3 regions of the Mesorhizobium sp. P2_C7 genome follow, and region 3 is predicted to be linked to each of the others. Evidence: predicted binding sites of a transcription regulator. Region 3 holds the regulator's gene; each other region holds the start of a gene.
What was found. The regulator PhoB, encoded in region 3, activates phosphate uptake and scavenging genes when phosphate is short. The targets are predictions, from matches to a motif close to TGTCATNNANCTGTCAT.

Region 1 (9,717 bases), on a different contig from region 3:
CATGGACGCAAGCATGGGTGCTGTCAATGCGACCCTCTCAAACGTGATCGGAAAAAGCGGCCAGCCAACGGTCAGAAAAGCGGGAATGACAATGTCGCAGATGCAGAGCGTCGAAAAACAGCTTCGCCAGATGATCCTGGGCCTCGAGATCGGTCCCGGCGAGAAACTGACCGAGCGCTGGATCGAAAGTCGCTTCGGCGCCTCGCGAACCCCGGTCAGGGCCGCGCTGCTGCGGCTCGAGACCGAGGGCCTTGTCGGCAGGGACGGGCGTGGCTGGACGGTGTCGCCGATCAACCTGGCCGAGCTCGAGCAGATCGCCGTCTATCGGGAGGCGGTCGAGGTTGCAGCCCTTCGCCTGACATGTGCCCTGACGGATCGCAGCGCGGTCGATGTCATCGAGGCGATGCTCGACTCCTGCGATACCGACACGCCACGCGAGGAATGGCATCGTATCGGCATGGATTTCCACATCGAGCTGGCGCGCCTGTCAGGCAATGAATTCCTGTTCAGGGCGGTCCGTGATGCCATGACGCGCCTGTCGCGGGCTCGTTGGCTGGAGGTTCGCGACGAGGCCGCCCTTGCACGCGCCTGGGCCGAACATCGCGCCATTCTGGCCGCGGCACGCCTCGGCGACGCCGATCAGGCCGCGCGCCTGCTTTCGGCCCACATCGTCGGCAGCCGCGACCGGCTGGTGACGTCGCTCGCCAATGACCGGCGCGGTCTTCGCGCCAGGGGTTTTGCTGTCATCGCCGCCTAAGGCATGCGGTCCGCGCCGCGCAAAAGGCGACGTCCGGGCGCGCCGTGCACTTTCGGCCTCGCTTCGCGGACACCGATGGCGTAAGAGCGGCGATGGAAAACAACCGATTTGAAACACCCGTGACCGTCAAGTCAGTCACGGCGGGGAGCACTCAGCTCTTGCGTACGGCTCGTGAGGCTTCCGATTACCTGCTCAACAGCTGGCCCGGAAAACGCAGCCCCAAGCATCGCGCGGCCCTGCAGGCCTGTCACGATGCGCTGGCCGGCGACAAGCCGGCGATGAACGCCAGGCGCGCCTTCATTGCGGCGGCGCGCGAAGTGGACGTCTTCGTCAGCGACAAGGCCCCGGCCTGATCCAAGGCGACAATCTGGAATGAGGCACGGCCCGCATGCGCGGGCCTTTTGCCGTCACTTTGCCGTTTCGGTTTCGGTTTCAGTCTCGTCTTCGGGCTTCGAACGCTCGCGTGCGGCAACCTTGGCCGCCAGCTTTTCAGCCTTCTTGGCCGCCTTCTGGCGGTCGCGTTCCTTGCGTTCCTGATCGTAGTTTGGTGGTCGCGCCATATCGGCTCCTTTTTCACTGCCTTGCGGCTCTGACCCTGCCTAGGAGCATTAGCCGTCAAACACAACAGCTGAAGCGATCGTGCCCGGCCGTTCGCGTCGATGATGGCCCGGGCTTGCAAGATGCACGGGACAATGGTGTAGGGGGCCGGGGCGCCAACGTATCGCGACCGCGCGTTCGTTTTGATCAAGTGAAACCATGGCCACCATACAACGAACGACGCCAAGGGTTCTTTATTATGCGCGAAACGTCGTGCGCGATATCGCTCCGCAGGCGCCTTTCCGCCGGCGGCCTTGTGGGTCGCCTCGAAAAGCCCGGCGATCGAGCCTGATGCCGAGGTCTGGCGCTATATCACGGGTTAAGTGCGGGCTTCGTCCGCCGAGCCCCGCCGCAACCCTCCCGTGGTCACACGCCGCTGCGGTCAATCACCAGGTCGGCGGGACCAAAACGGTCCTTTGCCGTCAGTTGCTGGTGCCAGTAGGGATAGAGCAAGGGTGGCCGGCTGACCGTGTCTAGGCGGTCACGCTCTTCGCCGGTCAGCACCAGGCTTGCCGCGGCGATGTTGTCGCGGAACTGCGTTTCGGTCCTGCCGCCGATCACCAGCGAACTGACCGCCGGCCGGCCGAGCAGCCACGCCAGCGCCACCTGCGCCGCCGACACGCCGCGCTGCGCGCCGATCTCGACAAGAACATCGACGATCCGCCAGAGGCGGTCCTCGTCGCGGATCGGCGGTTCCGACCAGCCGGCAAGCTGGCGGGCAGTCGGGCTGTCGCGGCGGTATTTGCCGGACAGCAATCCGCCGGCAAGCGGGCTCCACACCAGCACACCCAGCCCCTGGTCGACCGAAATCGGCAGCAGTTCATATTCCGCTTCGCGCGCTTCCAGCGTGTAGTGGATCTGCTGGGTGACGAAGCGCGGCTGGTGATGGCTGTCGCTGATGCCGAGCGCCTTCATCACCTGCCAGCCGGAATAGTTGGAGCAACCGACATAGCGGACCTTGCCCTGGGCAACCAGCGTGTCGAGCGCGGCGATGGTTTCCTCGAGCGGTGTCGTACCGTCCCATTCGTGCAGGAAGTAGATGTCGATGACATCGGTCTTCAGCCGCTTCAGGCTCTTCTCGCATTCGCGGATCAGGTGATAGCGCGACAGGCCTTCATCGTTGGGGCCATTGCCGATCCGCATCCGCGCCTTGGAGGCGATCAGCACGTCGCCCTTGCGCTTGCCGCCGAGCGCCTCGCCGATGATCTCTTCAGAGACGCCGTTCGAATAAACATTGGCGGTGTCGATGACATTGATGCCGGCATCGATGCAAAGATCGATCATCCGGCGCGCCTCATCGAGGTCGGTCTTTCCGACAGCCGAAAATGCGCCGGCACCGCCGAAGGTCATGGTGCCCATGGTCAGGGTCGAAACTTTCAAGCCGGAACGGCCGAGGGTGCGGTATTCCATGTCAGTCCTCGCGATTTGTTGTTGAAAGGCAGTGCCCGGGCGGGCCTGCCACATTTGTAGGACAATTCGAGCCGCTTGTCGCCATGCCACGACGATGGATCGATCATGCCTCGCGGAATTTGCAGTGGTGGTAGTCTCGCCCCAGGCTGCAATAAAACCGTCATTGCCGGCCTATATTGAAGTCGGCTCAGGTGTTGCCGCTCCGGGACGCAGGCCAGGGGTTGGGGCGCCGGACGTGGATCGACAGGGCTTGCAAGCGGAGCAGTTGATATGACCGAGCTAAAACAGAATTCTCCTGCAAGGGACTGGCTTGAGGCCGAGCTCGCCGACACGCTCGACGAGGACTATGAGCTCGAAATGTCGGAGCCGGCGCTGTCGATGGAGATCGCCAAGATCTACAAGAACTCGCATCCGCCATCGATCGATCGCATGCAGTATTTTCGCGACCTGATCACCTTGCAGTCAGAGCTGATCAAACTGCAGTCCTGGGTCGCCTATCACAAGAAGAAGCTGGTGGTGATCTTCGAGGGCCGCGACTCCGCCGGCAAGGGTGGCGTCATCAAGCGCATCACCCAGCGGCTCAATCCGCGCATCTGCCGCGTCGTCGCACTCCCGGCACCGACCGAGCGCGAGAAGTCGCAATGGTATTTCCAGCGCTATGTGCCGCATCTGCCGGCCGGCGGCGAAATCGTGCTGTTCGACCGCTCCTGGTACAACCGCTCCGGTGTCGAAAGGGTGATGGGTTTTGCAGAGCCCGATCAGGTCGAAGAATTCTTCCGCGACGTGCCGGAGTTCGAGCGCATGCTGGTCCGCTCGGGCGTCACCGTGGTCAAATACTGGTTCTCGATCACCGACGAGGAGCAGCAGATGCGCTTCCTGATGCGCATCCATGATCCGATGAAGCAGTGGAAGCTGTCGCCGATGGACCTGCAGTCGCGCGTGCGCTGGGAGCAGTATACCAAGGCCAAGGAAGAGACCTTCGCCCGCACCAACATTCCCGAGGCGCCCTGGTTCATAGTCGAGGGCAACGACAAGAAGCGGGCGCGGCTGAACTGCATCGACCATCTGCTCAAGCAGTTGCCGTATGAAGAGGTGCCGCACGAGGAGATCATGCTGCCCGAGCGCGTCTTCAATCCCGAATACGAGCGCCAGACGCTGCCGCGCGAACTCTACGTGCCTGAGAAGTATTGACTGTCTTGGGGTTGCTAAATCTCCCCCTCTCGTGGGGGAGATGTCCGGCAGGACAGAGGGGCACGCAAAGGATCGCGGCGTAGGCTACGCGTCTGAAACCTAAGCCCGCTTGACGATCACATGCGTGGCGAGTGCTGTCGCCACCTGCTCGCTGCACTGATAGCCAAGCTTGGGCATGTCCAGGCCGGCAAAGAGATTCTCGCCCGCACCGAGCAGCAGCGGCGAGATCGCCAGATGCATCTCGTCGATTAGTTTCTCCTGGAGATATTGCCGGATGGTGGCGACACCGCCGCCAACCCGCACGTCCCTGCCATCCGCCGCCGCCTTCGCCTGTTCAAGCGCCGAATGGATGCCGTCGGTGACGAAGTGGAAAGTAGTACCGCCCTCCATCGTGATCGGCGCCCGCTCGTGGTGGGTCAGCACGAAAACCGGCACATGGTAGGGTGGGTTATCACCCCACCAGCCCTTCCAGCTATCGTCAGGCCATTCGCCCCGAATCGGCCCGAACATATTGCGGCCGAGGATCCAGGCGCCGACATTCTCGAAGCTTCGCGCTGCAAAGTCCTCGTTGGTGTCGGTGGTGCCGCCCTCCTGTCCGAGCACCATCTTGCGGAAGGTGCGGGTGTCGACAAACCATTTATGCAGATATTCGCCACCGACGCCGAGGGGATTTTGCAGAGTCTGATCGGGACCGGCTCCGTACCCGTCGAGCGACAGTGTGAAAGCATTGACGCGAAGTTTGGACATGAAAGCCTCCTCCATAACCAGTTGCGCAAAGGAGTAGCAAACTGATTGCGAAATGCAAGCGGTTTTTGTGAGTGCAGCAAGCCCCAGGCGATTGATCCAACGACCTTCGCTCGGGCTCCCGTCCGGAAGCCAGAAACTGTTGATGGATATCGAGGAGGTCGCCGGCGTTGCCCGCCGCGACCGGCCATCGGTGGGAAGAGAAAACTATCCCTTCAGCATCGTTGCCACGTCGGGCGCGAAATAAGTCAAAATGCCGTCGCAGCCGGCGCGCTTGAAGGCGAGCAAGGATTCCAGCATCGCCTTCTCGCCATCGATCCAGCCATTGGCGCTGGCGGCCTTGATCATCGAATATTCGCCTGACACCTGGTAGGCGAAGGTCGGCATCTGGAATTCATCCTTCAGCCGCCGGATGATGTCGAGATAGGGCAGGCCGGGCTTGACCATCAGCATGTCGGCGCCCTCGGCGATGTCCTGTTCGGCCTCGCGCACCGCCTCGTCGGAATTGGCGTGGTCGATGTAATAGGTCTTCTTGTCGCCCTTGAGCAGGCCGGCGGTGCCGACCGCCTCACGATAGGGACCATAGAAGGCCGAGGCGAACTTGGTCGCATAGGACATGATCGCCACGTCCTGGAAACCATTGGCATCGAGTGCGTCGCGGATGGCGCCGATGCGGCCGTCCATCATGTCGGACGGCGCGATGATGTCGGCGCCGGCTGCCGCCTGGATGACGGCCGCGGCGGTCAGCTGTTCCACCGTCTCGTCATTGACGATGATGCCGTCGCGCAGGATGCCGTCATGGCCATGGCTGGTGAACGGATCGAGCGCGGCATCGGTTATGATGCCGATCTCAGGCACCGCGTCCTTTATCGCCCGGGTGGCGCGGTTGATGACGTTGTCGGGGTCGAGAATGTGCGAACCGGTCTGGTCGCGTAGCGAGATATCGACATTGGGGAAGGTGGCGAGTGCGGGAATGCCGAGCTTTGCCGCGCGTTCGGCCTCCTTGACGGCGAGATCGATCGACAGGCGGAAGACGCCCGGCATGGCGGCGATAGGCTCGCGCACTTGTCTGCCGTCGACGACGAAGATCGGCCAGATCAGGTCGTCGACCGTAAGCCGGTTCTCCTGCACGAGGCGGCGCGACCAGTCGGCCTTGCGCATGCGGCGCAAGCGGCGGCTGCCGGTGATGTCATCGACGCTGCGCGTGCCGGCTGGCTTTGCCGGTGTGAATTTGTTCATCGCCGTCGGGGTGAATTTGTTCATCGCCAAAACTCTCGTTCGGCGGCTTTTACCACGAGCCCTTGCCGCTGACCAATGCGACACGTTTGTGCCAACGATCAGGTCGAGGTCTATTCAGGTTGCCCATTGCCCGACAGGATCTGCGCCGCGCCCCTCATGGCGACGCGGAAAGCCTCGTCGAAGGAAACGCCGCGCACCTGCCAGGTGTAGGTCTTGCCGGCCATGGCCAGCCGCCAGTCGGCAATCCAGCCGAACTCCTTGTCGCTCCACACGATGCTGCCGGAGAGTGCCTGATCGGCGCCGGCCTTCTTCGCGGTTGTGTCCAGCACTGCCATGTCGGCGTCGCGCAGCGTCCTGTCGTCCAGTCCAGCCTGCGACAGCAGCGCTGCGGTGGGAAAAGTCACCCGCATGGCGAGCGGCGCAGCGGCATTGCTGAACGATTCGCGCATCAGCACGCCGCGCTCGTCATCGGCATCGAGCGCGAAATGCCTGATGTCGCGCTCGGCCGCCAAAAACACCGCCAGCCGTGGCCGCTCGGTCAGCCACGGCCTGCTGCCGAGCGAGGCCAGCACCGGATCGATCACCGCCGGCCTGTACTGGCAATAGAGATTGTGAGGCCGGTCATACGTGCCCTGATCGTCATGGTTGGGGATGCCTTCCATGCGGTCGCGGTAGCGGAAGCTGGCGACGAAGCTGCCGGCCTTGTCGCGCAGTGCCGTCATCTCCGGTTTCGCCGGCAGGCGCTGATCGCCGGAAACCCGGACCAGGACCGCGTCGAGGCAGAACTTGAAGCCGACCTCGCGATGCTTTTCATACTTACCGTTGACGATGGTCTGCGACTGATAGAGATCCTCGAGATCGGCCGCCCTGGCCAGGCCATTGATGGCCCAGAAGGTCAGCAGGCCACCCAGAACAAGTGCGAGGCGCAAAAACTGCGGCATGGCTCACCGTTCGCTTCTAGACCCGTCGTCGATATATGGCGGCCATGCAAGGTCAGGGCCGGTTCTGAAGAACGATGCGTTGTTGGTGAAAATGCTGGCTGGGGCAAGCCTGATCATGCGCCCGTCTGGATGTTCGATCTGGGCCACGTTGTCGATGAACCACTCGTTCCAGCTTGCTTCGGGGCCGAGATATTTGTGAAGGAGCCGTTTGAAGCGGTCTGGCGACATCGGTTCGATGGTTGCGGTGCCGCGCAGTCCGAGGTGCAGCAAGATGCCGCCATTGTTGTCGAAGTGAACAATTTCCACCGCGCAGCGCGGGTCTCTTTCAAGATGCTTTACCGCGCTTCCATCCGATGACCCGAGAAGCCAGATCGCACCGTCCTCCCAGATGAACCACACTGGCGCGTTGCGCGGCGCGCCGTCCGCGCTGACGGTCGCCAAATTCGCCATCAGCGGGCGACTGAGAACATCGTCCGGGTCGAACTCTCGCGGCATCGGCAAATAATCTCCCAATAGGCTCACAAACGGATGGTTGCACCATTTGGCCGCGACGCAAAGGATGGCGCCTTGCCTCTCTTGAAATGCAAACTGACCCGACACCGACCGGGCTTGGCATTGACGCACCCATGCGCCACGCTTTAGCACTTCAATCCCGGCGGGCGCGGGGGAGGGATTCTTTCACGATGGATTTTGGCGGAGGCGACGAGATCCGCTTCGAACATCTGGGCCGGGCCGGCGTCGTCACATTGACGCGGCCGCAGGCCCTCAATGCCGTCACGCACCGCATGATCCGGGCGCTCGACGCTGCTCTTTGCGCCTGGGAGACCGACCAGGGCGTCGATGTCGTTATCGTCAAGTCCGAGGGCAGGGCGTTTTCGGCGGGCGGCGACATCCTGCATATCTACGAGGCTGGCCGGGCTGGAAAGCCGCCGGTCGAGTTCTTCGCCGACGAATACCGGCTCAACGCCCGTATCAACAGCTTCAAGAAACCTTACGTCGCGCTGATCGACGGCATCGTCATGGGCGGCGGCGTCGGCATCTCCTTCCACGGCTCGCACCGGGTGATGACCGAAAATGCCCAGTTCGCCATGCCGGAAGTCGGCATCGGCTTTTTCCCGGATGTCGGCGCCAGCCATTTGCTGCCCGATCTCGGCGGCTCCTTCGGCATGTATCTGGCGTTGACCGGCAATCGCATCCGCTACGGCGACGCGCTGTGGTCAGGGCTCGCCACCCACACCATCAAGGCCGCCGACCAGGGCGGCTTCCTCGACCGGCTGACGCTGACCGGCGATCCGGAATCGGTGTTGCGCGGTTTCTTCGTCCAGGCAAAACGGGAAACCGACAGGCCGACGCTGGAGGCGATCGTCCGTCATTTTTCGCAACCATCCCTCAAGGCTGTCATCGACAGCCTTGAACAGGCGGCAGGCGCCGACGAGTTCGCGGCCAAGACGCTGGCGACGATCCGGACGCGTTCGCCGACCAGCCTGCGCGTCGCCTGGCGCCAGATCAGCGCCGGGCTGACCATGTCCATGGACGCCTGCATGAAGATGGAGTTCCGCATCCTCAACCGGATGCTGGCCGGCCACGATTTCTACGAAGGGATCCGCGCCGCCATCATCGACAAGGGCTCGAAGCCGCAATGGCGGCCGGCGAGCCTCGGCGCGGTCAGCGAGGCGGACGTCGACGCCTATTTCGCCTCGCTCGGCGACCGGGAGCTCGACCTGTGAGCGAGGTGACCTCCAGACGCGTCGTGCTGCAGCCCTCGGGCGTTGAACTGATCTTCGCCTGGTTCCAGCGCGTCGTCGCCGGCTACTGCCTGCTGTTCGGCATTCTCTACTGGATCAGGCTGATCGGCTTCTATCCGGGCTCGTTGTGGCGCTTCGACCTGATGCCGGTGCACTGGCAGGTGGCGGCGGTGATGCTTGCCGTGTTTTTCCCCTTCGCCGCGGCCGGCCTGTGGATGCTGGCGTCCTGGGGGCCCGTGATCTGGTTTATCTGCGCGGTGACCGAGACGGTCATGTATGCCGGTTTTCCCGAGCTTTTCGGCCACCGCATGCTCATCGTCGTCTCGCATGCGGTCGTGGCACTGCTTTATATCGCTTTCCGCGTGATCATCTGGCTGCAGAAACGACCGGTGCGGCACTAACCCCTTGAGCCCATTGGCGCCCTGGCGGCTGCCTCAATTCGGCCCCGCAATTGTTGGCTAAATCTTTAGGTTAATTATCCTTACTCGGGAGACCGTTCGTTAAGCCTCTTTCGAAACCTCTTACCGGTAAGCTCTTGTTAGCCCTAGCGTTTAAGTCGAATTTTATGAGTATTCGATAGTGTCGCGATCAAGGTGAAAAACAAAAAATCACCAGGGCGACAAACGAGAGGCAAAGACAATGATCAATTCGCGTCCGGCGGCGAAGACCGCCAACGTATCCGACGACCGCCGCGAGGCTATCCGCTCGCTGTACATGGAATCGCTGCAGCTTGTAGAGCGGCTGCACCGCCGCCTGCTTGACGTGATCAAGGACGAGTTCGACCGCAACGGCCGCTCCGATATCAATGCCATCCAGGCGCTGCTGCTGTTCAACATCGGCAATTCGGAGCTGACCGCCGGCGAGCTGCGTTCGCGCGGCTACTATCTCGGCTCCAACGTCTCCTACAATCTGAAGAAGCTGGTCGATCTCGGCTTCATCAACCACCAGCGCTCGCGCATCGACCGCCGGTCGGTCCGCGTCTCGCTGACGCCGAAGGGCAACGAGGTGGCGGACGTCGTCGCCGGTCTTTATGAGCGCCATGTCGGCTCGATCGAGCAAGTCGGCGGCATCAACACCGACGAGTTCAAGCAGA
Region 2 (9,717 bases), on a different contig from region 3:
GCGTCATCAAGCTGATCGATGTGCTGAACTACGTCATCGTCTATTTCCTTGGCATGCTCTTCATTGTCGGCTCGGCCGACTGGCGGTTGGCAACGCCGCTTGTCGTCTGGCTCGTCGGCTATGTCCTGCTGCTGCGCTATTTCATTCCGCGGCTGGGCAAGGTCGGCGAAGAACAGGCCAATGCCCGATCGACCATGACCGGCCGCGTCGTCGACAGCTACAGCAACATCCAGACGGTCAAGCTGTTCAGCCATGCACGCCGCGAAGCATCCTTCGCCAAGGAGGGCATGGCCGGCTTCCTCGAGACGGTCTACCGGTCGATGCGGCTGGTGACGGTGCTGTATGGCGTCCTCTATATCCTGAACGCGCTGCTGCTGTTCTCCGTCACCGCGCTGTCGCTATGGCTGTGGCTGGGGCAGGCGGTGACGATCGGCGCGGTCGCCGTGGTCATCGGGCTGGTGCTCCGGATGTGGGGCATGTCGCAGTGGATCATGTGGGAAATGTCGGGCCTGTTCGAGAACATCGGCACCGTGCAGGACGGCATCGCCTCGATCTCGTTGCCGCGCCTGGTCGAGGACCGGCCGGGGGCCAAGGACATCTCCGTCACCAGGGGCGAGATCCGCTTCGACGACATCCGGTTCCACTATGGCAAGCAGAAAGGTGTCATCGAGGGCCTGTCGCTGACGGTGAAGCCGGGCGAGAAGGTCGGCATTGTCGGCCGCTCGGGCGCCGGCAAGTCGACGCTGGTCAACCTCCTGCTGCGCTTCTACGACCTGGAAGCTGGCCGGATTCTGATCGACGGCCAGGAGATCGCCGGCGTGACGCAGGATTCGCTGCGCGCCCAAATCGGCATGGTCACGCAGGACACCTCCCTGCTGCATCGTTCGGTGCGTGAAAACATCCTCTATGGCCGGCCTGACGCCAGCGACGAATTGCTCGTCGAGGCGGCGCGGCGCGCCGAGGCGCTGGACTTCATCTCCGGGCTTTCGGATGCCAAGGACCGCAAGGGATTCGACGCCCATGTCGGCGATCGCGGCGTCAAATTGTCCGGCGGCCAGCGGCAACGCATCGCCATTGCTCGCGTTATGTTGAAGGACGCACCTATACTTATCCTTGACGAGGCGACGTCCGCGCTCGATTCCGAGGCTGAAGCGGCCATCCAGGAGAATCTCTACAAGCTCATGCAAGGCAAGACCGTCATCGCCATCGCGCACCGGCTGTCGACCATCGCGGCGATGGACCGGCTGGTGGTGATGGACAGGGGCCACGTCATCGAGGAAGGTTCGCACGAGGAACTCGTCGCCCGGGGCGGGCTCTACGCGCAGCTCTGGCAGCGTCAGTCGGGCGGGTTCCTGCTCGACGATGGCCCGGCCGATGCCGCCAATGACGCACGTGCAAAGGGGCAAGCCGCAGAATGATGGCCGCCGCATGATGACAGCCGTCTATCGCTGGTTCGAGAACTGGGTCTATCCGTTCAGGGAGCCGGCGAATCTTCGGCCACCGACGAGCGTCGGCGGTTTTCTCTGGCACTATGTCGGCCAGGCGAAATTCGCCTTTTTCGCCATGCTGCTCATCGGCGGCATAGCACCGCTGGTCGAAGCCGGCCTGTTCTACTTCGTCGGGCGGCTGGTCGACATTCTCGACCAGCTTCCCGGCGAGCGCAGCTGGCACGCGCTGTGGAATGCCGCCGGCCCCGAACTGGTGTTCATGATCGCGGTGGTGCTGGTCATCCGCACCATCGTCGTCGGCCTGTCAGCGCTGGTCGACGAACAGACAATCACGCCCGGCTTCTACAATCTGGTGCGCTGGCAGGCGCACCGGTACGTGTCGCGCCAGTCCTACGCCTTCTTCCAGAACGATTTCGCCGGCCGCATCGCCACCAAGGTCTGGCAGGCGGGCCAAGCCACCGGTGACCTGATGGAAAGCTTCATCGAGGTCATCTGGTTCATGATCGTCTATACCGTGACGACGCTGGCGCTGGTCGCCGGGCTGGATCTCAGGCTGGCCGTGCTGGTGGTGATCTGGATTTCCGCCTTCGGCTGGCTGGCCAAGCTCTATCTGCCGGCAATCCGTAAGCACGCAGAGGAAACCGCCGAAGCCGGCTCGATGATCACCGGCCGCATCGTCGATTCCTATTCGAACGTGCAGACGCTGAAACTGTTCTCGGCCGATGGCGACGACCGCTACATCAAGAACGGCTTCGACATCTATCTCGACGCGCTGCGCCCGTTCACCCGCCGACTGACCGGCGTGCGTATGGCGCTGACGACACTGTCGGGCATCATGATCACGACGATCGGTTGCTTTGCCGTCTATCTGTGGCTCGAAGGCTCGATCACCGTTGGCGCGGTCGCCTTCACGCTGTCGCTGGTGCTGCGGCTCAACATGCTGCTCGGCCGGGTGATGATGCAGCTCAACGGCATATTGCGTAATCTCGGTGTGCTGGAAAACTCCAAGGCGCTGGTCTCGCAGCCGCTCGGCCTCACCGATGCGCCCGGCGCAAAAGAACTCGTGGTGGCCGGTGGGCGCATCGAGGTCAAGAATGTCGAGTTCCACTACGGCAAGGGGTTCGGCGTGCTCAACGGCATCGACCTAGTCGTGCGGCCGGGTGAAAAGGTCGGGCTGGTCGGGCCGTCCGGCGCCGGCAAGACGACGCTCGCCAATCTGATCCTGCGGCTCTACGATCTGGAAAGCGGGTCCATCACCATCGACGGTCAGGACGTCGCTGGTGTGACGCAGAATTCGCTGCGCGCCAATATCGGTGTCGTCAGCCAGGACACGGCACTGTTCCACCGTTCGCTGCGCGACAACATCAAACTCGGCATGCCTGACGCGACCGATGCCGAGATGATCGCTGCGGCCAGGAAGGCCGAGGCGCACGAATTCATCGTGGGCCTTCGCGACAACCGGGACCGTGCCGGCTACGAGGCCTTTGTCGGCGAGCGCGGCGTCAAACTGTCGGGCGGCCAGCGCCAGCGCGTGGCAATCGCCCGCGTCTTCCTCAAGGACGCGCCGATCCTGATCCTCGACGAGGCGACGTCGGCGCTGGACTCGGACATCGAGGCGGCGATCCAGGAGAATCTGGCGTTGCTGATGGAGGATAAGACGGTCATCGCCATCGCCCATCGGCTGTCGACCATCGCCGCGCTCGACCGGCTGGTGGTGCTCGACGGCGGCCGCATCGTCGAACAAGGCACGCATGACGAACTGGTGGCGCTTGACGGGCTCTATGCGCGGCTGTGGCAGCGGCAGTCCGGCGGCTTCCTCTATCACGAGGAAAGCGTGCTCGAAGAGACGCGACCGGCGGAATGAGGGGGCGGCGGAGTGAGGGCATGGGTGGATCGGCGGAGGTCGGCTTTGTGCTCAAGCGGCTCCGGCCAACCACGCCGGGCTTCGACGCGCTGAAGGAGGAGAGCCGTCTGGAGGGGTACTGGATGCTGGTGCGCCTGGCGGATGGCTGGGCAAGCGGCCGCAACAAGTTCCTGAAGCGGGGCGAGGCGCTGTACGGCACATGGCATGGCCGCGACCTTGCCGGTGTGTGCGGGCTGAACATCGATCCTTATTTCGAGGCGAGGGACCAGGGCCGGGTCCGGCACCTGTTCGTCAGCGCGCCTCACCGCCGCACCGGCCTTGGCCGCATGATGGTCGAGACCGTCATCGATAGGGCGCGTCAGCATTTTACCGCGCTGAACACCCGTGCGCCGCAAGAAGCCTTCGCGTTCTATGAGCGGCTTGGCTTCCAGCCGGTGATAGGCGAAGAATTCGTCACACACCGCATGATTTTTGGGAAAGGAGGCTGAAATGTCGCTGCGTCCTCCATCTGCCAGCGCCACGGCTGCCGAAGCCGCCTTCGACGCGCTCGGCCATGAAATCCTCGCCGAGAAGGCGGCAGCACTCGGCCGCGCCGGCCAGCGGGTCGAGGAAACGCTGGGGAGGCTGCGCGACAATGGCGATGAGAACCTGCGTCCCCGTCTCCTCAAGGAGGCCGCAGAGGCGGTGCACGGCTATTTCATCCAGCGCGAACTGTGCGGATTGCGAAAGCATGACGCCGTCATTCGCGAATACAACATCCCGAAGGCGGTTCTGGTCAGGCTCGGCGCGAAATAGCTCTTTTGTTCGACCATGACCTCCGGCGAAAACTGGTTCCCGCTTTCGGGATCATGGTCATTCCAGCCATTCGGTGATGAAGGTGCCGTTCTCGTGGATGTCGGTGGTTTCCAGAGGGCCCGGTCCGAGATTGGTGAATTTGTGCGGCGTGTTGGGCGGAACGATCACGATCTGGCCGGCAAAGGCCTCGACCTCCTGGTCGCCGACCGTGAACAGGCCGGTGCCCTGGCGGATGATGAAGATCTCTGCGTAGGGATGCGTGTGGAGCCGGGGGCCGCCGCCGACATCAGGCAGATAGTTGAAGATCAGGCAGGACTTGGAGCCGTAGGCGCCGCATTGCAGCTCGCCCTTCCAGCCGTCAGAGCGAACAGCCCATGTGTCGCGGTCTATGACGTGTGCCATGGTGGCAAGGATAGACCGGGCCGGTGTCCGGTGTCGAGGTGGAGGCGACCCCGGAATTGCGGTTGTTTCCCTGTTGTTTAGCGATCTTTGGCGGCCATCCGGCGTCGCGCTGACCGAGGACGGATTTTGTCCCCGCGACAATCTGCCCTTGTGCCTTCACCCGTCTGGACAAAAACGGGCTTCACGCATAAACCGAAGTCCAAATGCCGGAGGAATTCGCAAGCCTGTTCGCCATGCGCTGTCGGGTTGGCGCAATTGAGCGGGGAACATGGCTCAGCCACCGGCGCGGAATAGGCGAAAGGATCAGGCACCCGTGAGCGCAACCGACACCCAGGATCCCAACCGTCGTGATTTTCTCTATGTCGCCACCGGCATGGCCGCGGTGGTCGGCGCGGGTGCCCTCGCATGGCCGTTCATCGACCAGATGCGCCCTGACGCCTCGACACTGGCGTTGGCTTCCGTCGAGGTCGACGTCGCTTCACTGACCCCGGGCATGTCGCTGATTGTCAAATGGCGTGGCAAGCCTGTCGTGGTGCGCAACCGCACCGAGCAGGAGATGAAGGACGGCGAGGCGGTCAAGCTGACAGACCTCAAGGATCCGATCGCCCGCAACGCGAACCTTCCGGCCGACGCGCCGGCGACCGACGCCAACCGCACCACGCCCGGCAAGGAAGCCTGGATGGTGATGGTCCAGGTCTGCACGCATCTGGGCTGCATTCCGCTCGGCCAGGAAGGCGAATTCGGCGGCTGGTTCTGCCCGTGCCACGGTTCGCAATACGACACGGCCGGCCGCATTCGCAAAGGCCCGGCGCCCGAGAACATGGCAGTGCCGGTATTCAAGTTCATTTCCGATACCAAGATCCTTATCGGTTGAGGCAGGGGATATTTCGATGAGCGAGGGACACTCGACCTATACGCCCAAGACCGGTATCGAACGCTGGTTCGACGCCCGCATGCCGCTGCCGCGGATGGTCTATGACAGTTTCATCGCCTATCCGGTGCCGCGCAACCTGAACTATGCGTGGACCTTCGGCGGTATCCTGGCGATCATGCTGGTGTCGCAGATGCTGACCGGCATCGTGCTGGCCATGCACTTTGCGGCCGACACCAGTCTCGCCTTCGATTCGGTCGAGAAGATCATGCGCGACGTGAATTCGGGCTGGCTGTTGCGCTATCTCCATGCCACAGGCGCCTCGTTCTTCTTTATGGCCGTTTATATCCACATCTTCCGTGGCCTTTATTACGGCTCCTACAAGGCGCCGCGCGAGCTGCTGTGGATCCTCGGCTGTATCATCTACCTCCTGATGATGGCGACGGCCTTCATGGGCTATGTGCTGCCGTGGGGCCAGATGAGCTTCTGGGGCGCCACCGTCATCACCGGCTTCTTCAGCGCAATCCCGCTGGTCGGCGAATGGATCCAGCAACTGCTGCTCGGCGGTTTCGCCGTCGACAACCCGACACTGAACCGCTTCTTTGCGCTGCACTACCTCTTGCCGTTCATGATCGCCGGCGTCGTCGTGCTGCATGTCTGGGCGCTGCATGTCGTCGGCCAGTCGAATCCGACCGGCATCGAGGTCAAGTCGAAGACCGACACCGTCGCCTTCACCCCTTACGCGACCATCAAGGACGCGTTCGGCATGATCGTGTTCCTGTTCTTCTTCGCCTATTTCGTCTTCTACATTCCGAATTTCCTTATGGCGCCCGACAATTACATCGTGGCCAATCCGCTGAAGACACCGGCGCATATCGTGCCTGAATGGTACTTCCTGCCGTTCTACGCGATCCTGCGCGCCATCACTTTCAACATCGGGCCGATCAATTCCAAGCTCGGCGGCGTGATCTGCATGTTCGGCGCCATCGTCATGCTGTTCCTGGTGCCGTGGCTTGACACCTCGAAGGTGCGGTCGGCGGTGTACCGGCCCTGGTACAAGCTGTTCTTCTGGCTGTTCGTGGCCGATGCCATCCTGCTCGGCTGGCTGGGCTCGCAGCCGGCGGAAGGCAGCTACGTGTTCATGGCGCAGATGGCGACACTGTTCTACTTCGCCTTCTTCCTGGTCGCGCTGCCGGTGCTCGGCCTGATCGAGACGCCGCGGCGGCTGCCGAATTCGATCACCGAAGCGGTGCTCGAGAAGAACAAGGGTGGCGGTCATCATCCTGCGGGGGCTACGGCCGCGCCGGAAACCAAGGGCTGAGCGGGTAGAGAATCTAAGGGGATTTGGCATGAAGAAGATTCTCACCTCGCTGGCGTTGCTCGGCCTCGTGGTTGTTGGCACCGGGGCGATCGCCGCCGAGGAGGCACACAACGCGGCCGCACCGACGCATTTCCCGATCAACGAGCCGAAGGAGATGGACTGGAGCTTCGCCGGGCCGTTCGGCACCTACGACAAGGCGCAGCTGCAGCGCGGCCTGAAGGTCTACAAGGAAGTCTGTTCGGCCTGCCATTCGATGAATTTGGTGGCGTTCCGCACGCTGTCGGACCTCGGCTATTCGGACGCGCAGATCAAGACGCTGGCGGCCGAGTACACCATCCATGACGGCCCGAACGACGCCGGCGACATGTTCGACCGCCCTGGCAAGCCGTCCGACCACTTCCCGCCGCCATTCGCCAACGAGGAAGCCGCCGCTGCCTCGAATGGCGGCGCTGCCCCGCCCGACATGTCGCTGCTGGCCAAGGCGCGCGGCGTCGAGCGCGGCTTCCCGCGCTTCGTCTTCGATATCTTCACGCAGTATGCCGCGGGCGGCCCCGACTACATCCATTCGCTGCTGACGGGCTACGACCAGACGCCGCCGGCCGGAATGGTCATCCCGGAAGGCACCCACTACAATCCGTACTTCATGTCGGGCGTGTCGCTGAAGATGCCCAAGCCGCTGTCCGACGGCCAGGTGACCTATGACGACGGCGCGCCGCAGACCATCGACCAGTATTCCCGCGACGTCTCTGCCTTCCTGATGTGGGCGGCCGAGCCGCATATGGAAGACCGCAAGAAGACCGGCTTCCGCGTGCTGGTGTTCCTGCTTTTGTTCGGTGCGCTGGTCTATCTCACCAAGCGCAAGGTGTGGGAAGGCGTGGCGCACTAAACCGCGCACAGCCATACGATCAAAAAAGGGCGCCGAAAGGCGCCCTTTGCATTTGGGGAGGCCTGTGGTGTCACATGGCCGTCACCGCATCCGGCGATCCTGTGCCGCTCTCACCAAAGGATCGCCCCCCATGAAAAGATACGCATCGCTCGCGGCAGGCTTGCTGCTGCTCATCCTCGGCTCGGCCGCGCAAGCAGAAGACGCCCAGCCCTTCATCACCAACAAGGATGTCGACCTGACGATGATCCTGCCGCCGCCGCCGGCAAACGATTCGGCGCAGACCAAGGCCGAACTTGGCGAGGTGCTGACGCTGCAGGTGACGCGCACGCCCGAAATGGTGGCCAGCGCTGTTGCCGACGCCGAGGAGAATGTCTGGCGCTTCGCCAATGTGATGGGGCCGAAGTTCAACAAGGAAACACTGCCGAAATTCAGTGCTTTCTTCGATCGCGTGGTGGCCACCGAAGGCGCCGTCGTCGATCCGGCCAAGGATGTCTGGAAGCGCCCGCGTCCGCACCAGCTCAGCGACCTCGTCAAGCCCGCGGTCAAGCTGTCCAGCTCCGGTTCGTGGCCTTCCGGCCACGCCACCGTCGGCACCATGATGGGCATCATCCTGTCTGACATGGTTCCGGAAAAGCGCGCCGAGATCATGGCGCGTGCGGCTGAATACGCCCACAATCGCGAGGTTGGCGGTATCCATTACGCGTCCGATGTTGAAATGGGCAAGATTTCCGGCAGCGTGATCGCCGCCGTCTTGCTCAACCGGGACGACTTCAAGGCCGAATACGACGTGGCCAAGGCCGAGCTTCGTTCCGATCTCGGCATGTAATTTTTCGCTAGCTGCCGGTTTCCGACGAAAGGGGCGCTTCGGGCGCCCCTTTTTGTGCTGGCGATTGTAGCTCGTGGGACGGCTCGGCAATTAGGCCGTTGGCACGGAGACAACAGGTTGATATTCGACGCACCAAACGGTGGCGAAGCGATTGCCACGATATGACGTCTGGAAATCAATGATGCGGCTCAGCGACTGTCACAATTTTTCCGATTTCCGCCGCATGGCGCAACGGCGGCTGCCGGGGCCGATCTTCGACTATATCGACGGCGCGGCGGACGACGAGGTCACCTATCGCCGCAACACCGAAAGCTTCGATGCCTGCGATCTGGTTCCCAACGTCCTGCGCGGCGTCAGCGAGATCGACATGTCGGTGACGGTGATGGGTCAAAAGCTGGCGATGCCGGTCTATTGTTCGCCGACCGCCTTGCAGCGGCTGTTCCATCATCAGGGCGAGCGCGCGGTCGCCAAGGCCGCGGCCAAATACGGCACGATGTTCGGCGTCTCCTCGCTTGGCACCGTCAGCCTCGAGGAGGCGCGCGGGATCAGCAGCGGCCCGCAGGTCTACCAGTTCTATTTCCATCGGGATCGCGGCCTCAACCGGGCGATGATGCAGCGAGCAAAGGAGGTTGGCGTCGAAGTGATGATGCTGACCGTCGACAGCATCACCGGGGGAAACCGCGAACGCGACAAACGCACCGGCTTTGCCATCCCCTTCAAGCTCAACCTGGCCGGGATGCTGCAGTTCGCGATCAAGCCGGCCTGGGCGATCAATTATTTCACCCATGAGGGGTTCAAGCTGCCGCAGCTGGACGAGCATGTCGACATGGGCGGCGGCACCATGTCGATCAGCCGTTACTTCACCGAAATGCTCGACCCGTCGATGACGTGGGACGATGTCGCAGAGATGGTCAGGCTGTGGTCGGGTCCGTTCTGCCTCAAGGGCGTCATGTCGGTGGAGGACGCCAAACGCGCCGTCGAGATCGGATGCAGCGGCATCGTGCTGTCGAACCATGGCGGCCGGCAGCTGGATGGCTCGCGAGCGGCGTTCGACCAGCTTGCCGAGATCGTCGACGCGGTCGGCGACAAGATCGACGTCATCATGGATGGCGGCGTGCAGCGCGGCACGCATGTGCTGAAGGCGCTGTCGCTCGGCGCCAAGGCGGTCGGCGTCGGCCGCTACTATCTGTTCCCGCTCGCGGCGGCCGGCCAGCCGGGCGTCGAACGGGCGCTCGAACAGATGCGGGTCGAGATCGAGCGCGGCATGAAGCTGATGGGCTGCAGTTCGATCGAACAATTGTCGC
Region 3 (9,717 bases):
CAAGACGATCGCGCAGATCTACCTTGGCGCCATCACCACCTGGGACGACGCCGCGATCAAGGCGCTGAACCCGACCCTGACCCTGCCGTCGACGGCGATCGCCGTCGTCCACCGTTCGGACGGCTCGGGCACGACCTTCAACTTCACCAACTATCTGGTCAAGCTGTCCCCCGACTGGAAGGACAAGGTTGGTTCGGACACCGCCGTCGAATGGCCGACCGGCGTCGGCGCAAAGGGCAGCGAAGGCGTTGCCAACACCGTCAAGCAGACCGACGGCGGCATCGGCTACGTCGAGTATGCCTACGCCAAGCAGAACAACCTGTCGTACTCCAAGATGTTGAACGCCGCGGGCAAGGTCGTCGAGCCGTCGCTCGAATCCTTCGGCTCGGCTGCTTCGAATGCCGACTTCAAGGGCGCGAAGAACTTCAACGTCATCATCACCAACGAACCCGGCGATACCACCTGGCCGATCGCTGCTTCGACCTGGGTGCTGATCCACAAGACCCCCGACGATGCTGCCGCGACCGGCGAAGCGCTGAAGTTCTTTGCCTGGGCCTACAAGGACGGCAAGGAAACCGCCAAGGGTCTCGACTACGTCTCGATCCCCGACAGCGTCGTCGACCTGATCAAGGCTTCGTGGAAGGCCGACATCCAGGCTGACGGCAAGCCCGTCTACGTCGGCGAATAACGTCCCTTGGAAGGAGCGCCGCGCCGCGGCGCTCCTTTTCCCTCAACTCAAAAAAGCCGAGCTTCACATGAGTGCTGTCCAGGAAGCCTTGCCAGCCATTCGAGGTTCGCGCGACGCGACTGTCAGACGTTTCGCGCTGACCGACGCGATCTTTCACGGAATGACCCGTGCCGCAGCCATACTGGTGCTGGTCTTGCTCGGCGGTGTTGCGATCTCGCTGTTTGCCGGCTCCTGGCAAGCCCTGTCGACCTTCGGCTTCTCCTTCCTGACCAGCGAAAGCTGGAATCCGGTGACCGAGAAATTCGGCGCGCTGGCGCCGATCTATGGCACCATCATCACGTCCGCCATCGCCATCCTGATTGCCGTGCCGCTCGGCATCGGCATCGCCATCTTCCTCACCGAGCTTTGCCCGCGCCCGCTGCGGCGCCCGATCGGCATGGCGGTTGAGCTGCTCGCCGGCATCCCTTCGATCATCTACGGCATCTGGGGCCTGTTCGTGCTGGCGCCCTTCCTGCAGACGACCGTGCAGCCCTTCATCATCAGCGTGTTCCACGGCATTCCCGGCCTCAACAGCCTGTTTGCCGGTCCGCCCTACGGCATCGGCCTTTTGACGTCGTCGCTGATCCTTGCCATCATGGTGCTGCCTTTCATCACCTCGATCACCAAGGACGTCTTCGACACGGTGCCGCCGGTGCTGAAAGAGTCCGCCTACGGCATCGGCTGCACGACCTGGGAAGTGACCCGCCGCGTGGTCATTCCCTACACAAGGATCGGCATCATGGGCGGCGTCATGCTCGGCCTCGGCCGCGCGCTCGGCGAAACCATGGCAGTGACCTTCGTCATCGGCAACGCGCATCGCATCAGCACCTCGCTGTTCGCGCCGGCAACGACGATCTCCGCAACCATCGCCAACGAATTCACCGAAGCCGTCGGCGATCTCTACACCTCTTCGCTGGTGGCGCTCGGCCTGATCCTGTTCGTCATCACCTTCCTGATCCTCGCCATCGCACGCTACATGCTGATGCGCATTGACGCCCGCACGGGAGCCTGACCGATGTCGACAGCCACATCGCTTCATCAGAGCCGCAAGAGGAAGAATTCCGTGATGATGACGCTGTGCGTCGCCGCCGCGGGCATCGGACTTGCCTGGCTGGCGCTCATCCTCGGCGCCCTGCTCTACAAGGGCCTGTCCGGCGTCAATCTTGCGGTGTTCACCGAAATGACGCCGCCGCCCGGCGATGCCGGTGGCCTGCTCAACGCCATCTACGGCAGCATCGTGATGACCATTATCGGCGTCGTCGTCGGTACACCAATCGGCGTGCTGGCCGGCACCTACATGGCCGAGTACGGACGCTTTTCGAAGCTCACCACCGTGGTGCGCTTCATCAACGACATCCTTTTGTCGGCGCCGTCGATCATCATCGGCCTGTTCGTCTACGAACTGATGGTCCGGCCGATGGGGCATTTCTCGGCGATCGCCGGCGCCGTCGCGCTTGCCATCCTGGTCATCCCGGTCGTCGTGCGCACCACCGAGGACATGCTCAACCTGGTGCCGAACGCGTTGCGCGAAGCCGGCACTGCGATCGGCGCGCCGCGCTGGGTGGTCATCAAGTCGGTCGCTTACCGCGCCGCCCTTTCCGGCATCGTCACCGGCATATTGCTGTCGATCGCCCGTATCTCCGGCGAGACGGCGCCACTGCTCTTTACAGCGCTCAACAACCAGTTCTGGTCGAGCAATCTCAACGCGCCGATGGCCAGCCTGCCTGTGACCATCTTCCAGTTTGCTCTCAGCCCTTACGAGGAATGGCAGCAACTGGCCTGGACCGGTGCACTCATCATCACATTGACGGTTCTCGCGCTCAGCATCTTTGCTCGCAGCCTGACCGGACGCAGAGAGGACAAATGAGCCAGATGTTGTCTCCAGACATGACGATCGCCGCCGAGGCAATTGCCGGCAAGGCCAAGATCGAGGTCAAGAACCTCAACTTCTACTACGGCCAGAGCAAGGCGCTGAAGGACATCACGCTGTCGCTGCCCGAGCGCAGCGTCACCGCCTTCATCGGACCTTCGGGCTGCGGGAAGTCGACGCTGCTGCGCGTCTTCAACCGCATCTACGAGCTCTATCCCAAGCAGACCGCCGAGGGCCAGGTGCTGCTCGACGGCCAGAACGTTCTCGACCGCTCGCAGGACCTCAATCTGCTGCGGACCAAGATCGGCATGGTGTTCCAGAAGCCGACGCCGTTCCCGATGTCGATCTATGAAAACATCGCCTTCGGCGTCAGGCTCTACGAGAAGATCAGCAAGTCCGAGATGGACGGCCGTGTCGAGCAGGCGCTGAAGCGCGCCGCACTGTGGACCGAAGTGAAGGACAAGCTCAACGCCAGCGGCCTCAGCCTCTCCGGCGGCCAGCAGCAGCGTCTCTGCATCGCCCGCACCGTGGCGGTGAAGCCGGAAGTCATCCTGCTCGACGAGCCGGCCTCGGCGCTTGACCCGCTGTCGACCGCCAAGATCGAAGAGCTGATCGACGAGTTGCAAGCCGACTACACGATCGTCATCGTCACCCACAACATGCAGCAGGCGGCGCGCGTGTCGAAGCAGACCGCCTTCATGTATCTGGGCGAACTGGTCGAGTTCGACCGCACCGAGAAGATCTTCACGTCGCCCCGCGAGAAGCGCACGCAGGACTACATCACCGGCCGCTTCGGCTGAGCTCAGGCATACGAGGACTAAGATCATGGGCGAACACACAGTCGCTTCTTTCGACGAGGATCTCGGACAGATCAGCAGGCTGATCCGCGACATGGGCGACCTCGCCGGCTCGATGGTCGGCGGCGCCACCAAGGCGCTGCTGAATTCCGACAACGCCCTGGCGCAGCGAGTCGTCTCCGACGATGCGATCATGGACGCGCGCCAGCGCGAGCTCGACGACCGCGCTATCACACTGATCGCTAAGCGTCAGCCGATGGCCGACGATCTGCGCCATGTTGTCGGTTCGATCCGCATGGCCGGCGACCTCGAGCGCATTGGCGACCTTGCCAAGAACATCGCCAAGCGCGTCGGCACCGTCGGCCTCAGCGTAACCCCGCGCGACCTGTCGCACTCCATCGACGCAATGGCGCAGCTGGTGCTGATCCAGGTGCAGGGCGTCATCGAGGAATATACGGCGCGCGACGCGGCGGCGCTGGCGAAGCTGCGCGCCGACGACGAGCGCATCGACGTCAAGTACACCTCCGTGTTCCGCGAACTCCTGACCTACATGATGGAAGACCCGCGCAACATCACCGCCTGCACGCATCTTTTGTTCTGCGCCAAGAACCTCGAACGCATCGGCGATCACGTCACCAACATCGCGGAAAATGCGTACTATGTTTTGACCGGCACGCAGCTGCCCGCCAATCGTCCGAAGCAGGACGAGACGGCAATGTCCGCGCCGGCGGCATGACGGCAGGGGTGACCAGTCGATGATCGCGCCACGCATCATGGTGGTGGAGGACGAGGAGCCGCTAGGTGTGCTGCTCCGTTACAATCTGGAGTCCGAGGGTTACCAGGTCGAGGTGGTGACGCGCGGCGACGAGGCCGAGATCCGCCTGCAGGAGAACGTCCCCGACCTTCTGGTGCTGGACTGGATGGTGCCGGCGGTTTCCGGAATCGAACTCTGCCGCCGGCTAAGGATGCGTCCCGAGACCGAGCGGCTGCCGATCATCATGCTGACCGCGCGTGGCGAGGAAAGCGATCGTGTGCGGGGCCTCTCGACAGGCGCCGACGATTATCTGGTCAAGCCGTTCTCGACGCCGGAGTTCATGGCCAGGGTCAAGGCGCTGCTGCGCCGCGCCAAGCCGGAAGTGCTGTCCAGCGTGCTCAAGGTCGGCGACATCGTGCTCGATCGTGAATCGCACAGGGTCTATCGCAAGAAGAGCGAGATCCGGCTCGGACCGACCGAATTCCGCCTGCTCGAATTCATGATGCGCCATCCCGGCCGTGTGTTCTCGCGCAGCCAACTGCTCGACAATGTCTGGGGCGAGACGATCTACATCGACGAACGCACGGTCGACGTGCATGTCGGCCGGCTGCGCAAGGCGGTCAACAATGGCCGCATGCCCGATGTCATCCGCACCATTCGTGGGGCGGGCTACGCAATCCGGGAAGATTAGGGATATGCTGATATTCAGGTGATGCCGGCCTGCGAACGGCAGTTTCCTGCGCTTCCGGCACTCACGGATCCAAATGTCCGCTCCGCTCCGGTTCTTGGAACCCGCCATTCTCGACTCGGCCTAACCTGAATCTCAACACATCCAGGCGCGCCATTCACGCGACGTTCTTGCCGCCGAGGCCGGACCTCGCCTGCGTGCCGGGCGCGAAAATCTCCTGGTCGACAAAGGTCAATGCCCGCGTGGCGCAGCCTTCGCGGATCAGTGGAAGTTCGTTCGGTTCGGTGTCGAAGGAAATCGATTGCGAATGCTGGCCGCCGGCGGTCTGGGCAATCGCCTCGCGCAATGCCGGCTCGATCAGGTCGAAGGCGGCGGCGCTGACGCCGACCATGGCGACGGGCGCCGGGTCGATCAGCGCGAACAGGCTGCCGAGACCGTAGCCGAGTGCCTCGCCGGCCTTGCGATAGGCCTCGCGCTCGGGTCCATCCCTCTCGCGGGCCGCGGTCGCCAGCGCGCGCATGTCGGCATCACTGACATCGGCGACCGGTTCCGCGTCCTCACTCATCTGCCTTGCGTTGCGCCAGATGGCGTAGTTGCCGGCATAGGCCTCGACGCAGCCGCGCCGCCCGCAGCGGCACAGCGCGCCGTGCGGCCGATGGATCATATGGCCGAACTCGCCGCCCGAGGAATGAGTGCCGGTGAACAGCTCGCCCTTCAGCACCAGGCCCATGCCGATGCCGTGCGACAACAGGATGGCGATGAAGTCGTCGCGGTAGCGCTCGGGGTCGCGCCAGCGCAACGCTATCGCCATCATATTGCAGTCGTTCTCCATGGTGGCGGGGATGCCGAACTCGTCCTCGAGTATGTCGGCGAAGGCGATGTCGGTGTGCGGCGTGATCGGCGACCACAGCATGGCGCGGGCACGCGTGTCGGTGATGCCCTGGATCGCCAACGCGATGCGGGCGACACTGCGGACGTCGAGGTCGGGGTCTTCGAGACGACGCCGTACGATGGCAACGCATTCACCGACCAGCGCGTCGCGCGACATGGTCAGCGTGTCCAGCCGGCGCTGTTCCTCGGCGATCACCTGGCCGGCATAGTCGATGACGGCGACCGAGAGGAAGTTCAGTGACAACACCACGGTCATCACCGCCGCCGCTTCCGGATTGAGGCCGAGGCCGACCTGGGGCCGGCCGCGTTTGAGCGAGCCGGCCTCGCTCGGCTTGCCCTCAGTCAGGATGCCTTCGCCGATGAGGTCGGAGGAGATCGCCGATATGGTCGAATGGCTGAGGCCCGTGGTCGCGGCGATCTCGGTGCGGGACGGCTGTCCGGCGCGGCGCACGGCCGCAATCACCATCGCCCGGTTGCGGCGGCGCAGATCGTCGTGGCGGATTCCGACCGACATGCTTTTTCACATCCTCCCGGTCGCTGCAGCCTTTCGTGCCTCCCGAAGGCCATCAGCGAAGCCTGAAAGCGCGACGCGCTTCAGGCACTTGTTTCTGCGCGTGTCGTTGCCCCAAAACCGCTGCGCACTTTTGGGCGACATGCGCCACGCCAAATTCTGGCAGAACCCCACCATCCTGTCATTATTTATTACGGAGCTCGAAAAAAACTCGGAGAGACGTCAAAATCCATCAGAATCGATGTTGACAGCGTTCGGGCGTTGGATCACTATTTTTTCGAGGCTCGAAAAAATAGAGCCTCTGTGCCGGCCTACGGGTCAGTTTGGTCGCGCCATACGCGGCGCAGGGAGGATATTATGAAAAAATTCACAGCCGCCATCCTGGCGGGTGTCGCCATGTCGCTGACGCTGGTGTCGGTCGCGCAGGCGAAGGACAAGGTCATCGGCGTTTCGTGGTCCAACTTCCAGGAAGAGCGCTGGAAGACCGACGAAGCGGCGATGAAGAAGGCCATCGAGGCGGCTGGTGACAAATACATTTCCGCTGATGCACAGTCCAATCCGGGCAAGCAGCTCACCGACGTCGAGAGCCTGATTTCGCAGGGCGCCAACGCGCTGATCATCCTGGCGCAGGATGCCTCGGCCATCGGCCCGGCGGTGCAGAAGGCATTGGACGAAGGCATTCCGGTCGTCGGCTATGACCGGCTGATCGAGAACAAGAACGTGTTCTACCTAACCTTCGACAACAAGGAAGTCGGCCGCATGCAGGCCCGCGAAGTGTTCAAGGTCAAGCCGGAAGGCAACTACGTCTTCATCAAGGGCTCGGGCGCCGATCCGAATGCCGATTTCCTGTTCGCCGGCTCCATGGAAGTGCTCAAGGCAGCCATCGACAGCGGCAAGATCAAGAATGTCGGCGAAGCCTATACGGATGGCTGGCTGCCCGCCAATGCCCAGAAGAACATGGAACAGTTCCTCACCGCCAACGACAACAAGGTCGATGCCGTGGTGGCAGCCAATGACGGCACCGCCGGCGGCGTCGTCGCCGCGCTGACGGCGCAAGGGCTGGCAGGATCGGTTCCGGTGTCCGGCCAGGACGGCGACCATGCCGCACTGAACCGCGTCGCACTCGGCACACAGACCGTGTCGGTGTGGAAGGACGCACGCGAACTCGGCAAGAACGCTGCCGAAATCGCCTCGCAGCTGGCCGCTGGCACTGCCCTGGACAAGATCCCGAACGCCGTGAAGTTCACCACGCCCGGCGGCAACGAGACCAACTCGCTGTTCCTGACCCCGATCGCGATCACCAAGGACAATCTCAACGTCGTCATCGACGCCGGCTGGATCAAGAAGGACGAAGTCTGTGCAGGCGTCGCCGCCGGCACCGTCGCGGCCTGCAACTAAAACCGAACGGGATCCCGGTTCGATCTCAGCGCCGCGGCCCCTGGGCCGCGGCGTTTCTCAAGGGGCATTCCGCTTCAAATGATCGCGGAAAGCAAATAGCATCGTGTTTCCGGCATCCGCGCCAGACGGCAAACCGGTGGGAGGACTTCATGACCGACACGACCTCTAACACGCCTGCTGCGAATACGCCCGTAGACCGGGCGCGTGCGTCTGAATTGAGCGCCGTCGGACGCTTCCTCAAGGCAACCGAACTCGATACGCGCATGCTTGGCATGGTCGGTGCGTTGCTGGTCATCTGGGTCGGCATTCATATCCTGTCGGGCGGACTTTTCCTGACGCCGCGCAATCTCTGGAACCTGTCGGTGCAGACTTCCTCGGTCGCGATCATGGCGACCGGCATGGTGCTGGTCATCGTCATGCGCAACATCGACCTTTCGGTTGGTTCCGTCGAAGGCGTGATCGGTATGATCATGGGTGTGGCGCAAGCCGAATTCCTCATTCGCGTCATCGGCTTCCAGCTTGGAAATCCCTGGCTCTGGATCATCGCACTGGCCGTCGGCGTGGTGCTCGGTCTTGTGATCGGCGCCTTCCAGGGCTTCATCATCGCCTATCTCGAAGTTCCTGCCTTCATCGTGACGCTGGGCGGCCTGTTGGTCTGGCGCGGCATGGCATGGCTGATCACCAACGGGCGCACGGTCGCGCCACTCGACGCTACATTCCAGTTGATGGGCGGCGGACCGCGAGGCTCGGTCGGCGCCACCGCCAGCTGGATCATCGGCATCGTTGCTTGCGTGGCTGTCGCTTTCGCGTTGCTCAACGGCCGGTCGCAGCGCAAACGGTTCAACTTTCCACTGCGCCCCGTGTGGGCGGAAACCTTTCTCGGTGTGGTCAGTTGCGCTGCCATCCTTGGGGCCGTCTGGATCGCCAATTCCTACCCGTGGCCAATCGGCATCGTGCGCCAGTATGCACAGCAGAACGGCATCACCATTCCCGAAGGCGGGCTGTTCATCGCCCACGGCATCGCCATACCGGTGCTGATGGCTGTCGCGGTCGGTATCGTCATGACCTTCATCACCAAGCGCACCCGTTTCGGCCGCTATGTCTTTGCCATCGGCGGCAATCCAGAGGCCGCCAATCTCGCCGGCATCAACACGCGCTGGGTGACCATGAAGGTGTTCATGATCATGGGTGTACTGGCCGCGATCAGCGCGGCGATCTCGTCGGCCCGCCTCAACGCGTCGACCAATGCGCTGGGCACGTTGGACGAGCTGCTGGTGATCGCCGCCGCCGTCATCGGCGGCACCTCGCTTGCCGGCGGCTCGGGAACGGTGCTCGGCGCCATGCTCGGCGCGTTGCTGATGCAGTCGCTGCAGTCCGGCATGGTGCTGCTCGGCATCGACTCGCCGCTGCAGAGCATCGTCGTCGGCGCCGTGCTGGTCGTCGCGGTCTGGCTCGATACCGTCTATCGCAAGCGCGTCTAGGGGAGGACAAGGATTATGGCAGACAAGACCGCTCCCACCAGCACTGCGCTGATCGATATGCGCAACATCTCGATCGCCTTTGGCGGCATCCGCGCCGTCGATGACGCCTCGATCGACCTTTTCCCCGGCGAGGTCGTGGCGCTGCTGGGCCACAACGGCGCCGGCAAGTCGACGCTGATCAAGATCCTGTCCGGCGCCTACAAGCGCGACGCGGGCCATATCTTCGTCAACGGCGAGGAGGCATCGATCTCCAACCCGCGCGACGCCAAGAAATACGGCATCGAAACGATCTACCAGACGCTGGCGTTGGCCGACAATGTCGATGCCGCCGCCAATTTGTTTCTCGGGCGTGAGCTGATGACCGCCTGGGGTACGCTCGACGACGTTGCGATGGAGGCCGAGGCGCGCAAGGTGATGGGCCGGCTCAATCCCCGCTTCCAGCGCTTCAAGGAGCCGGTGATCAAGCTGTCTGGCGGTCAGCGGCAGTCGGTGGCGATCGCGCGCGCGATCCTGTTCAATGCGCGCATCCTGATCATGGACGAGCCGACGGCGGCACTTGGTCCGCAGGAAACGGCGCAGGTCGGCGAACTGGTCAAGCAG

Region 1: the regulator PhoB is predicted to act here: its motif matches at 2,912-2,928, upstream of ppk2 (polyphosphate kinase 2).
Region 2: the regulator PhoB is predicted to act here: its motif matches at 7,656-7,672, upstream of AC1D2G_RS30940 (acid phosphatase).

What each region holds. Positions count from the first base shown of each region.
Region 1 covers NZ_JBFUDW010000018.1:28,071-37,787, forward strand. Annotated here, with positions in the region: gene AC1D2G_RS29480 (GntR family transcriptional regulator) at 92-757, shown strand; gene AC1D2G_RS29485 (DUF982 domain-containing protein) at 877-1,110, shown strand; gene AC1D2G_RS29490 (hypothetical protein) at 1,165-1,317, opposite strand; gene AC1D2G_RS29495 (aldo/keto reductase) at 1,721-2,764, opposite strand; gene ppk2 (polyphosphate kinase 2) at 3,035-3,955, shown strand; gene AC1D2G_RS29505 (dihydrofolate reductase family protein) at 4,055-4,702, opposite strand; gene hemB (porphobilinogen synthase) at 4,907-5,938, opposite strand; gene AC1D2G_RS29515 (DUF2066 domain-containing protein) at 6,049-6,879, opposite strand; gene AC1D2G_RS29520 (pyridoxamine 5'-phosphate oxidase family protein) at 6,883-7,374, opposite strand; gene AC1D2G_RS29525 (enoyl-CoA hydratase/isomerase family protein) at 7,563-8,606, shown strand; gene AC1D2G_RS29530 (DUF6163 family protein) at 8,603-9,025, shown strand; gene ldtR (transcriptional regulator LdtR) at 9,264-9,717, shown strand, end outside.
Region 2 covers NZ_JBFUDW010000020.1:35,767-45,483, reverse strand. Annotated here, with positions in the region: gene AC1D2G_RS30980 (ABC transporter ATP-binding protein) at 1-1,418, shown strand, start outside; gene AC1D2G_RS30975 (ABC transporter ATP-binding protein) at 1,429-3,312, shown strand; gene AC1D2G_RS30970 (GNAT family N-acetyltransferase) at 3,333-3,800, shown strand; gene AC1D2G_RS30965 (DUF6665 family protein) at 3,802-4,107, shown strand; gene AC1D2G_RS30960 (cupin domain-containing protein) at 4,165-4,509, opposite strand; gene petA (ubiquinol-cytochrome c reductase iron-sulfur subunit) at 4,823-5,383, shown strand; gene AC1D2G_RS30950 (cytochrome b) at 5,400-6,701, shown strand; gene AC1D2G_RS30945 (cytochrome c1) at 6,730-7,587, shown strand; gene AC1D2G_RS30940 (acid phosphatase) at 7,718-8,413, shown strand; gene AC1D2G_RS30935 (alpha-hydroxy acid oxidase) at 8,595-9,717, shown strand, end outside.
Region 3 covers NZ_JBFUDW010000013.1:111,635-121,351, forward strand. Annotated here, with positions in the region: gene pstS (phosphate ABC transporter substrate-binding protein PstS) at 1-688, shown strand, start outside; gene pstC (phosphate ABC transporter permease subunit PstC) at 756-1,739, shown strand; gene pstA (phosphate ABC transporter permease PstA) at 1,743-2,594, shown strand; gene pstB (phosphate ABC transporter ATP-binding protein PstB) at 2,591-3,397, shown strand; gene phoU (phosphate signaling complex protein PhoU) at 3,423-4,130, shown strand; gene phoB (phosphate regulon transcriptional regulator PhoB) at 4,150-4,839, shown strand; gene AC1D2G_RS24915 (ROK family protein) at 4,994-6,241, opposite strand; gene xylF (D-xylose ABC transporter substrate-binding protein) at 6,596-7,636, shown strand; gene AC1D2G_RS24925 (sugar ABC transporter permease) at 7,786-9,117, shown strand; gene AC1D2G_RS24930 (ATP-binding cassette domain-containing protein) at 9,133-9,717, shown strand, end outside.